DNA from 2 places in the Pseudomonas sp. KH_017 genome. Region 1 is predicted to be linked to the other one. Evidence: riboswitches for the same ligand, from Rfam matches in the RefSeq annotation. Region 1 holds a riboswitch; the other holds the start of a gene.
What was found. Region 1 has a riboswitch for cobalamin ahead of AC3IT6_RS12875 (CbtB domain-containing protein). Riboswitches for the same ligand answer to the same signal wherever they lie in the genome.
Positions count from the first base shown of each region.

Region 2: it holds a riboswitch for cobalamin, as region 1 does, so the genes downstream of both, cobO (cob(I)yrinic acid a,c-diamide adenosyltransferase) here and AC3IT6_RS12875 (CbtB domain-containing protein) in region 1, are expected to answer to the same signal.

Region 1 covers NZ_CM174509.1:2,832,462-2,837,566, reverse strand. Annotated here, with positions in the region: gene cobN (cobaltochelatase subunit CobN) at 1-1,445, opposite strand, end outside; gene cobW (cobalamin biosynthesis protein CobW) at 1,449-2,519, opposite strand; cobalamin riboswitch at 2,623-2,835, opposite strand; cobalamin riboswitch at 3,046-3,271, shown strand; gene AC3IT6_RS12875 (CbtB domain-containing protein) at 3,393-3,584, shown strand; gene AC3IT6_RS12870 (CbtA family protein) at 3,596-4,303, shown strand; gene AC3IT6_RS12865 (cobalamin biosynthesis protein) at 4,300-4,713, shown strand; gene cobM (precorrin-4 C(11)-methyltransferase) at 4,797-5,105, shown strand, end outside.
Region 2 covers NZ_CM174509.1:1,773,902-1,779,006, forward strand. Annotated here, with positions in the region: gene AC3IT6_RS08070 (PQQ-dependent sugar dehydrogenase) at 1-737, opposite strand, end outside; gene AC3IT6_RS08075 (hypothetical protein) at 804-1,388, opposite strand; cobalamin riboswitch at 1,542-1,774, shown strand; gene cobO (cob(I)yrinic acid a,c-diamide adenosyltransferase) at 1,857-2,468, shown strand; gene AC3IT6_RS08085 (cobyrinic acid a,c-diamide synthase CobB) at 2,465-3,865, shown strand; gene bluB (5,6-dimethylbenzimidazole synthase) at 3,862-4,512, shown strand; gene cbiB (adenosylcobinamide-phosphate synthase CbiB) at 4,509-5,105, shown strand, end outside.

The sequences.
Region 1 (5,105 bases):
TCCGGCGCGCCCCAACGTTCGAGCACCGCCGCGCGATTGACTTCGGGCAGTGCGTTGAACATCGCCAGATAGTCATCCATTCCCAGGCTTTGCTGGCACGGACGCTGGTCGAGGGTCTCGAGATCGTTGCTGACGCCGCCCAGTAACTGCTGGATCAGCGCGGTGCCGCTGTCCGGCAACTCAGCCGGCAACGGATAACCTTCGGCATGCAGCGCCCGCAGGATATTCAGCGCGGCGGCCGGGGTATCGAGGCCGACACCATTGCCGATGCGACCGTCGCGGGTCGGGTAATTGGCAAGAATCAAGGCAATGCGTTTTTCAGCATTGGGCACCCGCGCCAGATCGACCCAGCGCCGCGCCAGTTCGGCAACGAAATCCATACGCTCAGGTTGGGCCCGGTAGCAGACCACATCCGACTGACTGCGCTCGCTGCGCCACGCCAGGTCCTTGAAACTGATCGGGCGGCTGATGATGCGTCCGTCCAGTTCCGGCAAGGCTATGTGCATCGCCAGGTCACGGGGGCCGAGGCCCTGTTCGCTGGCGCGCCAACCCGGTTCGTTGTCCTGGGCGCAAATCGCCTGGATCACCGGAATATTGCGGCGAAACGGGCGCAGATGCGGTGCTTCAGGACTGGATTGGGCGAAGCCGGTGGTGTTCAAAATCACCGAGACGCTGGCCTCATCCAGCCAGTCCTCGACCACGCAAAGACAACCGGGCTCTTTCAGGCTGGCTAGCGCGATCGGCAACGGATTCAACCCCGCGGCCTGCAAGCGCTGGCAAAAAACATCAATGAAAGCCGTGTTCGCCGCCTGCAAATGCGAGCGGTAAAACAGCACCGCCGCCACCGGTTGACCCGCTTGCCAATCGGCTTGCCAGTCGCTCAGTGCGGCGCAGTGTTTGTGCGGATGGTAAATCGCCGTGCGTGGCAGGGTTTGCGGCTCGCCCCAGCTGTAATCACGCGCCAGCCAGCGGTTGGCCAGGCAGCGGAAGAAATCGAGGGCGTTGCCCATGCCGCCCTGGCGCAAAAACTGCCAGAGCCGGTCGCGATCCTCGGCACCGACGGTGCTCAGGTCACTGAGCTCCGGGTCCGGGCGATCATCACCCGGCACCAGAATCACCTGCACGCCGCGCTGCGACAGCTCGACCAGGCGCTCGATGCCGTAACGCCAATAGGCGATGCCGCCGTGCAGCGAAATCAGGATCACCCTGGCGTGACGCAGCACTTCATCGACGTACAAATCGACCGAGGCATGGTTCTGCACCTGCATCGGGTTGGCCAGGCGCACGCTCGGGTAATCGTCGGGCAACTGCTGCGCCGCTTCGGCGAGCAGCGCCAGGCTGGAGTCGCCGCTGCACAGGACCACCAGCTCGGAGGGGGTTTGTCCAAGGTCGGCAATGTTGTCATCCGACACGAAACCGCCGGGCTGGGTCCTGAGCAGGTGCATGGCTTACACGCTGAGCGCGGCGCGCAATTGCGCTTCGAGAACAGTGGAGTCCAGTTCCTGGCCGATCAGCACCAGGCGGGTGACTCGCGCTTCTTCAGCGCCCCACTGGCGGTCGAAGTGCTTGTCGAAACGCGTGCCCACGGCCTGGATCAGCAGGCGCATCGGCTTGTTCGGGATCGCCGCAAAACCCTTGACCCGCAGGATGCCGTGCTGGACCACCAGTTGGGTCAGCGCATCCAGCAGCAGACTTTCGTCGGCTTGCGGCAGTTCGATGGAGATCGAATCGAAGGCGTCGTGATCGTGGTCGTCATGATCATCGTCACCATCGTGATGATGGTCGTGGTGGCTGTGACGGCTGTCGATGTGTTCTTCGGAGCCGGCACCCAGACCGATCAGCACGTCCAGCGGCAGGCGACCGCTGCTGGCTTCGATGATTTTCACCGCTGGCGGCAATTCCTCGGCGACTTCCAGGCGCACGCGGGCCAGGTCCGCCGGGTTGATCAGGTCGGTTTTGTTGAGGATCACCAGGTCAGCGCTGGCCAGTTGGTCGGCGAACAGTTCGTGCAGCGGCGACTCGTGGTCCAGGTTCGGGTCGAGTTTGCGCTGGGCGTCGACCTGATCCGGAAACGCGGCGAAGGTGCCGGCGGCCACGGCCGGGCTGTCAACCACGGTGATCACCGCATCCACCGTGCAGGCGCTGCGGATTTCCGGCCACTGGAAGGCCTGCACCAGCGGCTTGGGCAGGGCCAGGCCGGACGTTTCGATGAGAATGTGGTCCAGATCGCCGCGACGGGCCACCAGTTCGCGCATCACCGGGAAGAATTCTTCCTGTACGGTGCAGCACAGGCAGCCGTTGGCCAGTTCATAGACACGGCCGTTGGCTTCTTCTTCGGTGCAACCGATGGAGCACTGCTTGAGGATTTCGCCGTCGATGCCCAACTCGCCAAATTCGTTGACGATCACCGCGATGCGGCGACCCTGGGCGTTGTCGAGCATGTGCCGCAGCAGCGTGGTTTTACCCGAGCCGAGAAAGCCGGTAACGATGGTGACGGGGAGTTTGGCCAGTGTTTTCATCGGATGCCCTATGGCTAATGTGACGGGCATACGGGACGACGACCGACAACGCGGACGCGCGTGCCTGAAGAGTTCGCCACCGGATCACCCCGCCCGGTTGAAAGTGAGAATCTGTGACGAGGCAGGTCTCCTGGCTGACGGTGTGCCGGCCTTGAGCCTGGCATTCGCTGCGCCTTCCCGCCGGCCTCATGGTTTGAGCCTGCAGTGGCGTGGCAACGAACATCACCGTTCACAGTTGCGGGGGCAGCCGCGGCATCGACCGCGTTCCCTTCTTAGCTTCGGCAAACGCCGAAGAACCTCGAAAGCGCAAGGCTACGCATGGTCTTGGGGCGGGTCAATGTTCACTTGAAATCGGCGGTGATCCCTTCGCGAGCAAGTCGAATCGTCGCACCGCCGCTCCCACATTGAATCGGGTTCTTTCATGGGGATACGGTAAAAGGTGGGAGCGGGCTTGCTCGCGAAGGCCACGCCTCGGTTCCGAATTGAGAACCCTTGCCAATTGACGCCCAACCCCCGCCCATGCTCTCCTACACACCTTGTTACGGGTGCCCTTCACAGGGTGAAACGGGAAACCGGTGAATCATGTGCTTTACTCTTAAGCCATGTCAGTCCGGTGCTGCCCCCGCAACGGTAAGCGAGCGAAGCGTCAGATCCACTGTGCCACTGCGGCATGGGAAGGTGATGCTTTCAGGTTCAGGCCCAAGCCTTTGCCCCTCGTGAGCCCGGAGACCGGCCCGCAACACAAAGTGACCAGTACGGTCACTGAACCAACAAACCCGCGGTGGGCGGGCGCTGTTTGAAACCTTGCGCGCCTGGTCGTGCGGGTTTTTGCATGCGCTCTTATTCCCCGCTGACAGACCAGAGGGAAACGCCATGTCGATCATCAGCAGCGCCGAACACACATCCGCGAGCACCACCTCAACCCTGACCCAACGTCTGGCCGCCGCCGTCTGCGCGTCGATCCTGGGCGCAAGCCTTGTGTATTTCGCCGGTTTCTCGCACATCGAAGCGGTGCACAACGCCGCCCACGATACCCGTCACAGCTCCGCGTTCCCGTGCCATTGAGAGCTGTCGACATGATCAAGCGTATTGCGCAAACCGCAGGTTTCACCGGGCTGCTGGCCGCCCTGCTGCTGACCCTGCTGCAAAGCTTCTGGGTCGCTCCGCTGATTTTGCAGGCCGAGACCTACGAAAAAACCGAACCGGCCGCTGTTGCAATGCATGAACACGCCGACGGTGCGATGGCTGCCCATACCCACGACGCACAAGCCTGGGAGCCGGAAGACGGCTGGCAGCGCGTGCTGTCGACCACCGGTGGCAACCTGGTAGTGGCCGTCGGTTTCGCCCTGATGCTGGCCGGCCTGTACACCTTGCGTGCGCCGACCAAAACCTCGCAAGGCCTGCTCTGGGGCCTGGCCGGTTATGCGACGTTCGTGCTCGCGCCGACCCTCGGCCTGCCACCGGAACTGCCAGGCACCGCTGCCGCCGATCTGGCACAACGGCAACTGTGGTGGATCGGTACCGCCGCCTCCACCGCCGTCGGTATCGCCCTGATCGTGTTCAGCCGGCACTGGCTGATGAAAGTCCTCGGCGCGGCGATCCTCGCCGTTCCCCATGTGATTGGCGCACCACAACCGGAAGTGCATTCGATGCTCGCTCCAGAGGCGCTGGAAACCCAGTTCAAAATCGCTTCGCAACTGACCAACGTGGCGTTCTGGCTGGCCCTGGGCCTGATCAGCGCCTGGTTGTTCCGTCGCAAAAGCGATGGCCAATACCACGCATGACGGATATCAGCACAGCGCCGACCCTGGTGGTCGGCCTGGGCTGCCAGCGCGGCTGCCCTGTCAGCACGTTGCTGGCGCTGCTCGATCAGGCGTTGGAGGCACACCAGATTGCTCGTCATGAAATCAAGGCGCTGGCCAGCATCGATTCGAAGCGCGACGAACCTGCGCTGATCGAACTGGCTCAGCAGCTTGGCCTGGAATTGATGTATTTCAGCAGTGAACAACTGGCCGCTTATGAACCGCAACTCAGTCATCAATCGCAAATAGCGTTTGAACGCACCGGTTGCTACGGCGTGGCGGAAAGCGCCGCACTGGCCCTGGCGGAACAACTGGCCCAGGCCCCGGCAAAACTGCTGATTCCACGGCAAAAATACGCCCAGGCAACACTGGCATTGGCCGGCGCTGCGTAAAAAACCGATAATCCCCGCCTTTGATCATGAACATTCTTCATCTGAAGCCCTGTTCAGACTCTTTTTCCCCACAGGAACCGACGATGACCGTCTACTTCATTGGCGCAGGTCCCGGCGACCCCGAACTGATTACCGTCAAGGGCCAGCGGCTGATTCGCAGCTGCCCGGTGATCATTTATGCCGGTTCCCTGGTGCCCGCCGCCGTGCTGGAAGGTCACTGTGCCGAACAGGTGGTCAACAGCGCCGAACTGCATCTGGAACAGATCATCGACCTGATCAAGAGCGCCCACGCCAAAGGCCAGGATGTGGCCCGGGTGCACTCCGGCGATCCGAGCCTGTATGGCGCCATTGGCGAGCAGATTCGCTATCTGCGCGAGCTGGGCATTGCGTTC
Region 2 (5,105 bases), 1.1 Mb from region 1:
CGATCCACTTCCCAGATCGCCGCGCGACCTTCTTCCTTGTCCATGCCGTTTTCGGCGACGTTGCTGTTGGAACCCACGGTCACGTAGAGCTTGCTGCCGTCCTTGCTGGCGATGACGTTTTTCGTCCAGTGGTGGTTCAGCGGGCCGCCCGGCAGGTCGACAACCTTGATCGGCGGCGACTTGATCTGCGTATCGCCACTTTCATAGTGAAAGCGCAGCAGACGATCCGTGTCGGCCACATACAGGTCATTGCCGACCAGGGTCATGCCAAAGGGCGAGTTGAGGTTTTGCAGAAACACCGTGCGGGTTTCCGCGACGCCATCGTGGTCCTTGTCGCGCAGCAAGGTGATGCGGTTGGCGCTGGGCACCCTGGCTCCGGCACGGCCCATGACTTTCTTCATCACCCAGCCGCGAATGCCTTTACCGTCTTCGGGTTTGGGTGGTGCACTGGTTTCCGCTACCAACACGTCGCCATTGGGCAGCACATAAAGCCAGCGCGGGTGATCCAGGTCTTCGGCAAAAGCGGCCACTTGAGTGCCCGTGGCGGCGACGGGTTTCGCACCCTGTGGCCAGCCGATGGCCGGGGCGATGTTCACGGTCGGAACCAGTGTCTTGTTGGGTTCTGGTAGTCGGGGTGATGGGCCGGTACCGTCGGAGACTTGCAGGCGGGAGGTCTCGCCACAAGCGGCGAGCCCTGCGCCAAGCGCGATAACGAGAACGAGCGGGGGCGTGCGCATGCTGGTCTTCCCTATGAATGCCTTGTTCTAATCATAGAGAAGCGTTGTCGTGCGATGGTTCAACCCTCAGCCGCGGGCTTCCTTGAACAGCACCGCAATGCCGGGGTGATAGTTGCCGGCTTCGTTGCGCAACTTGCGGTAGGCATAAGGGAAATACCAGGCGACAGCGCAGCTGTGTTCCTTTTGCAGGTCGTCGACCATGTCCTGGAGTTCTTCCGGTGTGGCGCCCTGCTGGGCTTTTTGCGGGGCGACGAACAGGCAGCCGAGTTTCAGGTCGCTGGCGTGGCTCAGGCGCTTCGCATCGCTGGCGATGTCGAGCAAGGCCTGGGACAGGTTGAGGCTGTTGACCCGTGGCCAGCGCTGGCTGGTCTGGATGTAGGCGCGGGTTTCGGGCGAGGCCAGGAGCAGGTCGGCGCGGCTGTTGCGTTCGCCTTCTTCGGTCTGTTTGCGGGTGGGCGCTTGTTGCAGCGTGACCATCTCGGCCATCCAGGCGGCGGCAGACAGCAGTCCGAGATTGGCCTTTTCGTCGTGCCAGTACGGTGTGTCGCCATCACCGCGGACGGCATTGTAACGGTCGATGCATTCGAACCAGCGCTCGAGCACCGGGCGCAGGAATTCCAGCTTTGGATTGCTGATGATCATGCCTTGCATGGGCTCACCCTTGTTGTTGTGTTGTGAGTTTGTGGCTCTTTGATATCACTGCTGAGAGCGTGGCACAAGATTGACGTCAGTTTATTGATTGATGGCAGTTATTCGGTCGATGGCCTCCCGGCTTTAATTGACGCTCCACCCCCAACCCTCTAACCTTCGCGGCTTGTTTCAGGTGCTCTGTGGCTTGGGTCGACAGAGTGAAACAGGGAAGCCGGTGAGTGAGTCCTTCTGTTGGTCGAAGGCCCGCAATTCCGGCGCTGCCCCCGCAACGGTAAATGAGTGAAAACTGTGTGTGATGCCACTGTGTCGATTTGATGCGGGAAGGCGCACGGTCTGGCCCCGCGCCACTCATGAGCCCGGAGACCGGCCTGATTCATCCAGCGGCATCACGGTGGGCGATGCCAGGCTTGTTGCCTTCTATTCTTGTGCCTGCCCGCCGTTATTCCTGCCTAAACGGAGAGCTCCCCCATGACTGATACCCCTGATCGTGACGAACGCCATCTGGCGCGCATGCAGCGCAAAAAAGCCGTGATCGACGAGCGCATCGCCAATTCCCCGAACGAGTGTGGCCTGCTGCTGGTACTGACCGGCAACGGCAAGGGCAAGAGCAGTTCGGCTTTCGGCATGCTTGCCCGCGCCATGGGGCACGGCATGCAATGCGGCGTGGTGCAGTTCATCAAGGGCCGCAACAGCACGGGCGAAGAGTTGTTCTTCCGGCGCTTTCCCGAGCAGGTGCGCTTTCACGTGATGGGCGAAGGTTTTACCTGGGAAACCCAGGACCGCCAGCGCGACATCGCCGCCGCCGAAGCCGCCTGGGCGGTGTCCCGGGAACTGCTGCGCGATCCATCCATCGGCCTGGTGGTGCTGGATGAACTGAACATCGCCCTCAAGCACGGCTACCTCGATCTCGATCAGGTGCTCAGCGACTTGCAGGCCCGACCACCGATGCAACACGTGGTGGTCACCGGTCGTGCCGCGAAGCCGGAAATGATCGAGATGGCCGACACCGTCACCGAAATGGGCGTGATCAAACACGCCTTTCAAGCCGGGATCAAAGCGCAGAAAGGCGTCGAATTGTGAGTCAGCCTCGGCACTGTCCGGCGGTATTGATTGCCGCGCCGGCTTCCGGCCAAGGCAAGACCACCGTCACCGCAGCGCTGGCCCGATTGCATCGCAATCAGGGGCGCAAGGTCCGTGTGTTCAAGTGCGGCCCCGACTTTCTCGATCCGATGATCCTCGAACGCGCCAGCGGTGCGCCGGTGTATCAACTGGACATGTGGATGGTCGGCGAGCAGGAGAGTCGCCGGTTGTTGTGGGAAGCCGCCGCTGAAGCGGACCTGATCCTGATCGAAGGCGTCATGGGGTTGTTCGACGGTACGCCGTCGAGCGCCGATCTGGCGCGGCATTTCGGTGTGCCGGTGCTGGGTGTGATCGATGGCACCGCCATGGCCCAGACCTTCGGCGCACTGGCCCTGGGGCTGGCGCGATATCAGCCGGACTTGCCGTTCGCCGGCGTGCTGGCCAATCGTGTCGGCACGCTGCGCCACGCGCAACTGCTCGAAGGCAGCCTGACTGAAGGTTTGCGCTGGTACGGCGCGCTGTCCCGGGAAACCGGGATCGAATTGCCGAGCCGGCACCTGGGGCTGGTGCAGGCCAGTGAGTTGAACGATCTCGACCTGCGCCTCGATGCGGCGGCCGATGCCCTGGCCAGCAGTTGCGAGGTCGCGCTGCCACCGGCAGTCGAATTCGCCGCCCCTGATGTCATCGCGGCCGAACCGCTGCTGGCCGGTGTGCGCATTGCCGTCGCCCGCGATGAAGCCTTTGCGTTCACCTACGGCGCGAGCCTGGATCTGCTGCGGGCGATGGGCGCCGAGTTGTCGTTCTTCTCGCCGATCCGCGACCGTGCGTTGCCGGAGGCGGACAGCCTGTATCTGCCGGGTGGTTACCCGGAGCTGCACCATGTCGCGCTGGCGCAAAACACCGCGATGCTCGACGCGATCCGCGCCCACCACAGGGCAGGCAAACCGTTGCTCGCCGAGTGCGGCGGCATGCTGTATCTGCTCGATTCCCTGACCGATGTCGAGGGCACTCGCGCCGAACTGGTTGGCTTGCTGGCCGGTGATGCGGTGATGCAAAAGCGTTTGGCAGCGCTGGCGTTGCAGGCGGTGGAACTGCCGGAAGGTTCGCTGCGCGGGCACACCTATCACCATTCGCTGACCACCACTGAACTGGCGCCGATTGCCCGGGGCTTGAGCCCTAACGGCGGGCGCGGAGCGGAGGCGGTCTACCGTGAGGGGCGGATGACCGCCTCTTATGTGCACTTTTATTTTCCGTCGAACCCTTCGGCGATTGCCGCGCTGTTTGCGCCTGACCTTGAAGCCGCCTTCGCGAGCAAGCCCGCTCCCACAGGGGATTGCGTTTCTTCAGGCAGCTCACCTTCAAATGTGGGAGCGGGCTTGCTCGCGAAGAGGCCATGAGCGACAACGCATTCTCTGAAGCCGAACGCGCAGCGGTCTATCGTTCCATCGCCGAACGCCGCGATATGCGCCACTTCAGCGGCGGCACCGTCGAGCCCGAATTGCTGCGGCGCCTGCTCGAGGCCGCGCATCAGGCTCCCAGTGTCGGCCTGATGCAGCCTTGGCGCTTCATCCGCATCACTGATCGCACCTTGCGCGGGCAAATCCAGGCCCTGGTGGAAGAAGAGCGCATCCGCACCGCCGAAGCCCTCGGCGAGCGCAGCGATGAGTTCATGAAGCTCAAGGTGGAGGGCATCAACGATTGCGCCGAGGTACTGGTCGCCGCACTGATGGACGACCGCGAGCAACATATCTTCGGCCGCCGCACGCTGCCGGAAATGGACATGGCTTCGTTGTCCTGCGCGATCCAGAACCTGTGGTTGGCGTCCCGCGCCGAAGGGCTGGGCATGGGCTGGGTGTCGCTGTTCGAACCGCAAGCCCTGGCCAATTTGTTGAAGTTGCCACCGGGAGCCAAGCCGCTGGCGGTGCTGTGCCTGGGACCGGTGAAGGCGTTCTACCCGGCGCCGATGCTGGTGCTCGAAGGCTGGGCACAGGCGCGTCCGCTACATGAATTGCTGTATGAAAATTATTGGGGAGTGAGTCAATGAGTGTGGCGTTGTTGAGTGTCGCCGCGGTTGCGCTGGATGCGCTGCTGGGTGAACCCAAGCGCTGGCATCCGCTGGTGGCGTTCGGCCGTTTTGCCGAGCGCATCGAGCAACGTTTCAACGGCGGCGGTCGCGGCTGGCGCAGCCATGGCGTCACCGCGTGGGTGATCGCCGTGTTGCCGCTGACGCTGTTGGTCACGGCATTTTCCTGGGCGCCTTATGTCGGCTGGATCGTCGAGATTCTCGCGCTCTATTGCGCCCTCGGCATGCGCAGCCTCGGTGAGCACGTCACGCCTGTGGCCAAGGCCCTGCGCAGTAATGACCTGGAAGCGGCGCGCACGCGCGTGAGCTATCTGGTCAGTCGCCAGACCAGCGAGCTGGATGAAACCGAAGTCGCCCGTGCCGCTACTGAGTCGGTACTGGAAAACGGCAGCGATGCGGTGTTCGCGGCGTTGTTCTGGTTTGCCGTGGCAGGCGCGCCGGGCGTGGTGCTCTATCGCCTGAGCAATACGCTGGATGCGATGTGGGGTTATCGCAATGAACGCTTCGAACGGTTCGGCTGGGCGGCGGCGAAAGTCGACGACGTGCTCAATTAC